One region of the Streptomyces sp. NPDC093089 genome, then DNA from elsewhere that is predicted to be linked to it. Evidence: riboswitches for the same ligand, from Rfam matches in the RefSeq annotation. Region 1 holds a riboswitch; the other holds the start of a gene.
What was found. A riboswitch is a leader RNA that binds a small molecule or an ion and turns the genes downstream of it on or off. The one in region 1 is predicted to bind thiamine pyrophosphate.
Positions count from the first base shown of each region.

Region 2: it holds a riboswitch for thiamine pyrophosphate, as region 1 does, so the genes downstream of both, thiO (glycine oxidase ThiO) here and thiC (phosphomethylpyrimidine synthase ThiC) in region 1, are expected to answer to the same signal.

Region 1 covers NZ_JBIVPA010000001.1:517,227-520,409, forward strand. The annotation lists gene ACIQFX_RS02475 (SsgA family sporulation/cell division regulator) at 1-239, shown strand, start outside; gene ACIQFX_RS02480 (YibE/F family protein) at 285-1,790, opposite strand; TPP riboswitch at 1,828-1,963, shown strand; gene thiC (phosphomethylpyrimidine synthase ThiC) at 1,957-3,183, shown strand, end outside.
Region 2 covers NZ_JBIVPA010000005.1:177,327-180,509, forward strand. The annotation lists gene ACIQFX_RS13530 (thiazole synthase) at 1-539, opposite strand, end outside; gene thiS (sulfur carrier protein ThiS) at 545-757, opposite strand; gene thiO (glycine oxidase ThiO) at 754-1,947, opposite strand; TPP riboswitch at 1,945-2,057, opposite strand; gene ACIQFX_RS13545 (NAD(P)/FAD-dependent oxidoreductase) at 2,191-3,183, shown strand, end outside.

The sequences.
Region 1 (3,183 bases):
ACGGCGACGTGCACATCGCGCCCACCGAGCCCGAGGGGCTGTCGGACGTCTCCATCCGACTCCAGGTCGGCGGCGACCGCGCCCTGTTCCGGGCCAGCGCACCGCCGCTGGTCGCGTTCCTCGACCGCACCGACAAGCTCGTGCCGCTCGGCCAGGAATGCACCCTCGGCGACTTCGAGGACAACCTGGAGGCCGCGCTCGGCCGCATCCTGGCCGAGGAGAACGCCGGACCCGCCTAGAGGGGCCTGCCGATCAGGCTCGGACAGGCCCCGGCGGGTCCTGCCTCACTTGGCGCGACGGCGTCGTCCGCCCCGTACCGCCGTGGCCTTCCGGCCACCGGTGACCGGAAGGCCGTCGGCGTCCGTGCGGTCGGCCGAGACCACGAGAGCCGCCAGGGCCGTGGTGACCGGAACGGCGGCGACCAGACCGATCGACCCGACCAGTGTCCGGACGATCTCCTCGGCGACCAGCTCGCTGTTGGCCACCGTCCCCATGCTGCTCTGCGCGATGGAGAAGAGCAGCAGCAGCGGGAGGGCGGCACCCGCGTAGGCCAGCACCAGGGTGTTCACGACCGAGGCGATGTGGTCGCGGCCGATCCGGATGCCGGCCCGGTACAGCGCGCGCGGCCCCATGCCCGGATCGGCCTGGTGCAGCTCCCAGACCGACGAGGTCTGGGTCACCGTCACGTCGTCGAGCACGCCGAGCGAACCGATGATGACCCCGGCGAGCAGCAGGCCGGACATGTCGATCTCCGGGTACAGGCCGTGGATCAGACCGGTGCTGTCGTCGGTGTTGCCGCTCAGCGAGGCCCAGTCGATGAAGACCGATCCGAGCAGACCGATCAGCAGCAGTGAGATCAGCGTGCCGAGCACCGCGACCGAGGTGCGGGCCGACAGGCCGTGGCACGTGTAGAGCGCGATCAGCATGATCGCGCTCGACCCGACCACCGCCACGACCAGCGGATTCGATCCCTGCAGGATCGCCGGCAGGATGAAGAACGTCAGGACCAGGAAACTCATGGCGAGCGCGACGAGCGCCATCACGCCCTTCATCCGGCCGACGATCACGACCGCGAGCGCGAAGATGCCGGCGAGCACCGCCAGCGGCACCTTCCGGTTCACGTCCGTCACCGAGTACTGCAGGTCGCGCGGGGCGTCGGGGGCGTAGGCCACCACCACGCCCTGTCCCTCGTGCAGTTGACGCGGGGCGTCGGGCTGCACGATCTCGGTGAACGTGCGCCCCTTCTCCGGGCCGCTGGTGACCTCGATCGTCGCCTTCTCGCACTCCCCCTGCTGCGCGGCGACCGCCTCGCGGCCCTCCGGGGTGGAGGTGTCCCCGGTCGGCGGGACCTGGGCGGCGTTCACGCTCTTGCAGTCGACCTGCTCGACGGAGACGACCTCACCCTGCTCGGTCTGCCGGTCGAAACCGACGCCGGTGCGCTCGTGCGCCGGAGTCCCGCCGGGCCACAGCACCACGAGCCCGACGACGACGGCGGTGGCGAAGGGGATCAGGACGGCGGCGATGACCTTGCGCAGATGCCGCGAGACGGGGGCTGCGGGGCCGTGGCCGTGGCTGTGCCCGTGGGAGTGCCCGGAGCCGTGTCCGTGGGAGCGTCCGTGCCCGTGGGCCGGACCGTGGCCGTGCTCGTGGGGAGGGCCGGGGTCGTGCCCCGGGCCGTGGCCGGGATCGTGCGCGGGGTCGTGGCCGGGATTGTGCGCGGGGTCGTGCGACTCGGGGGTCTGATGGGGGGAAGTCACCGGCCGATCATCGCAAGAACGACGGGGGCCCACTGTTCAGCACGCCAGGGTGACGCTAGCGTGGTGGCACCTTTGCACACGCGGGAGCTCGGAGCACCGGGCTGAGAGGGCGCTGATCACCGTACTCACGTACGGGAAGAGGCTGCGCCGACCGCCGAACCTGTTACCGGGTAATGCCGGCGTAGGGAGATCAGGTCTCATGACCATTCAGGACGCACGCACGCCTGCCTCCGAGCAGAACCTGTCCGAAGGACAGGAGCGCACGCCGGGCTGGCACAAGGGGTACCTCCAGGGTTCGCGCCCCGACCTCCGGGTGCCGGTCCGTCAGGTGCACCTCACCAACGGCAAGGACGTGACGCTGTACGACACGTCCGGCCCGTACACCGACCCCACCATCGACACCGACGTCCGTCGCGGCCTCGCGCCGCTGCGCGAGAACTGGATCATCTCGCGCGGTGACACCGAGGAGTACGCGGGCCGCCCGGCCCGTCCCGAGGACGACGGCATCAAGCACACCTCGCCGCGCGGCGGCGGGCTGAAGAACCTCGACGCCGTCTTCCCGGGCCGGCCGCGCCTGCCGCGCCGGGGCCGCGACGGCCAGGCGGTGACGCAGCTGGCGTACGCCCGCCGGGGGGAGATCACCCCGGAGATGGAGTACGTCGCGATCCGCGAGAACGTCTCCCCCGAGGTCGTGCGGGAGGAGATCGCCGCGGGCCGGGCCGTGCTCCCGGCGAACGTGAACCACCCGGAGATCGAGCCGATGATCATCGGCAAGAAGTTCCTGGTGAAGGTCAACGCCAACATCGGCAACTCCGCCGTCACCTCGTCCATCGAGGAGGAGGTGGAGAAGATGACCTGGGCGACCAAGTGGGGCGCCGACACGGTCATGGACCTGTCGACCGGCCGCAACATCCACACCACCCGCGAGTGGGTGCTGCGCAACTCCCCCGTCCCGATCGGCACCGTGCCGCTCTACCAGGCCCTGGAGAAGGTCGACGGCAGGGCCGAGGACCTGACCTGGGAGATCTACAAGGACACGGTCATCGAGCAGGCCGAGCAGGGCGTCGACTACATGACGGTGCACGCCGGCGTGCTCCTGCCGTACGTGCCCCTCACCGCGCGCCGCAAGACCGGCATCGTCTCGCGCGGCGGCTCGATCATGGCCGCCTGGTGTCTCGCGCACCACAAGGAGAACTTCCTCTACACGAACTTCGAGGAGCTCTGCGAGATCCTGGCGGCGTACGACGTCACCTACTCGCTCGGCGACGGCCTGCGCCCCGGCTCGATCGCGGACGCCAACGACGAGGCGCAGTTCGCCGAGCTGCGCACGCTCGGCGAGCTGAACACGATCGCCAAGCGGCACAACGTGCAGACGATGATCGAGGGCCCCGGGCACGTCCCGATGCACAAGATCAAGGAGAACATC
Region 2 (3,183 bases), on a different contig from region 1:
GGAACGCCGGCGCGCTCGACGATGAGCTGGAAGTTGTGCGGGTTGCGGATGCCGAGGCCCGAGCCGATGGGGGAGCCGAGCGGCATGATCGCCGCGCAGCCCACGTCCTCCAGCTTCCGGGCGAGGACGGGGTCGTCGTTGGTGTAGGGCAGGACGGTGAAGCCGTCGTCGACGAGGGTCTCCGCCGCGTCGAGGAGCTCGACCGCGTCCGGCAGGAGGGTCCGCTCGTCGGCGACGACCTCCAGCTTGATCCAGTCGGTGCCGAGCGCCTCCCGGGCGAGCCGGGCCGTCAGGACCGCCTCGCCGGCCGTGAAGCAGCCCGCCGTGTTGGGCAGGACCCGGATGCCGAGCCGTTCGAGCACGGAGAGGACCGAGCCCTGGACGGTCGGGTCGAGGCGCCGCATGGCGACCGTCGTGAGCTCCGTACCGCTGGCGACCAGGGAGCGTTCCAGGACGTCGAGGCTGGGCGCGCCGCCGGTGCCCATGATGAGGCGGGAGGAGAACTCCGTGCCGCCGAGCAGGAAGGTGTCGTCGGACATCGCGTTCAGCCTCCCTGCACCGCGGTGATGACTTCGATCCGGTCGCCGTCGCCGAGCAGGGTCGCGGCCCATTCGCCGCGCGGCACGACCGTCTCGTTGAGGGCGGCGGCGACCCCGGAGCGGGCCGTGGTCAGGGTGGCCACGAGGGTGTCCAGGGAGACGGGGCCGGAGAGCTCGCGGGGTTCTCCGTTCACGGATACGGACAGGGACAGGCTCATACGGACTGCTCCAGACGTACGGGGGAGAATCGGCGGGGTGTGAAGGGGCGCGCCTCGTCGGGGAGGACGCCGGTGGTGAGTGCCTCGGCCATGACGTCGCCGGTGACGGGAGTGAGCAGCACCCCGTTGCGGTAGTGGCCGGTGGCCAGGTGCAGGCCGGGCAGGGTGGTGGGGCCGAGCATCGGCGCGTTGTCCGGAGAGGCGGGGCGCAGGCCGGCCAGGGTCTCGGTGAGCGGCAGTTCGGTGATCCCGGGGACGAGCTCGTGGGCGTCGCGCAGCAGTTCGTACACTCCGCCGGCCGTGACCGTGGTGTCCCAGCCGAGCTCCTCGCTGGTGGCGCCGACGACCAGTTCGCCGTTCTCGCGGGGCACCAGGTAGACGTGGCTGCCGCGGACGACGGCCCGGACGGTCCGGGAGAGGAAGGGGGCGTACGCGGCGGGCACGCGCAGCCGCAGCACCTGGCCCTTGACCGGGCGCACGGGCGGCAGCACCTCGTCCGGCACGCCGGCGAGCCGCCCGCTCAGGCTGCCCGCGGCGAGGACGACCTGGTCGGCGGTCAGTTCGCCGCCGCCGGCGAGCACGGCGCCGCGGGCCCGGTCCCGTACCACCGTCAGCCGTTCGGCGAGGGCGCGGTGGAAGACCACCCCGGCCCGCTCGCAGGCGACGAGGAGCGCGGCGGCGAGCCGGCGGGGGTCGACCTGGTGGTCGCCGTCCACCCGCAGACCGCCGCGCACCCCGGGGGCGAGCATCGGTTCGAGGCGGCGGCACTCGCGCCCGCTGAGCCACTCGGAGCTGAGCCCGCAGCGGGTCTGGAGGGCGTGCAGTTCGCGCAGGTGGGCCCGGTCGTCGGCGTCGAGGGCGACGGCGAGGGTGCCGCAGGAGCGGTGGCCGACGTCGTGGCCGGTGCACTCCTCCAGTTCGGCGACGAACGCGGGATAGCGCGCGGCGGAGGCGAGGTTGAGACCGAGCAGGGTCTCCTCGCCGTAGTGGAGTTCGGTGACGGCGGCGAGCATGCCGGCCGCGACCCGTGCGGCGCCGCCGCCCGGGTCCGGGTCGACGACGGCGGTGCGCAGTCCGCGCTGCGCGGCCCGCCAGGCCGTGACCAGGCCGATGATGCCGCCCCCGATCACGAGGACGTCGGATCCGGAATCGGATGCGCCGTCGTCGCTGAGGACATCGGAAGAACGCATGGGCGTCCAGCCCCTCCCTTCGCCGGCATGACCCGGATCAGGTTCGTACGGTCGGAGGCCGGTCCAGCCTCCCTCTCAGCCCGGTCGTCCGGGCTCCCGCGAGTGCTTTACGCCCGCCACACTAGCTTCCGCGGTGGAGGCGTCACAGACCCCACCCTTCCTGATGATCCGTCAGATACGTAAGGTGGTCGGGTGAGCGAGCAGAAGCAGGCCCAGCAGCGCGTGGTGATCGTGGGTGCGGGGATGGCGGGCGTCCAGACCGCCGTCGCCCTGCGGGAGCAGGGCTTCACCGGCCCCGTGACCCTCATCGGGGCCGAACCCCACCAGCCCTACGACCGGCCCCCGCTGTCCAAGGCCATCCTCCTCGGAAAGGCCGAGGACTCCGCCTTCGACATCGACTTCGAGGACCTCGGGATCGAACTCCGCCTCGGCCTCGACGTCACCGGCCTGCGCGCCGCCGACCACGAGATCGACACCGAGGCGGGACCCGTCGGATACGACACCCTGGTCCTCGCCACCGGCGCGCACCCGATCACCCTGCCCGGCGCCGAGGGCGTCCCCGGCGTCCATCTGCTGCGCACCCTCGACGACGCCGTGCGCCTCGGCCCCGTCCTGGAACGGCGGCACGCCGTCGTGGTCGTCGGCGCCGGGTGGATCGGCGCCGAGTTCGCCACCGCCGCGCGCGAGGCCGGCTGCGCCGTCACCGTCGTCGAGGCCGCCGACCTCCCCCTCACCGGCGCCCTCCCCGCCGAGGTCGCCGCCCCGATGGCCCAGTGGTACGCGGGCAGCGGCGCCGAACTCCTCACCCACGCGCGCGTGGACACCGTCGAACCAGGCCGGGTCGTCCTCGCCGACGGCCGCGCCCTGCCCGCCGACGCCGTCGTCGTCGGCATCGGCGCCCGCCCCGCCACCGGCTGGCTCGCCGGCTCCGGCGTCGCCCTCGACCCGAGCGGCGCCGTCACCGCCGACGACCGGCTGCGCACCTCCCTGCCCGACGTGTACGCCGTCGGCGACTGCGCCTCCTTCCCCTCCGCCCGCTACGGCGAGCGGCTCCTCGTCCACCACTGGGACAACGCGCTCCAGGGCCCCCGCACGGTCGCCGCCGCGATCACCGGAGCCGACTCCGGGCCGTACGACCCCGTGCCGTACTTCTGGTCCGAGCAGTTCGGCCGCTTCGTCCAGTACGCGGGACACCACACGGGCGCCGACGAACTGCTGTGGCGCGGCGACCCGGCC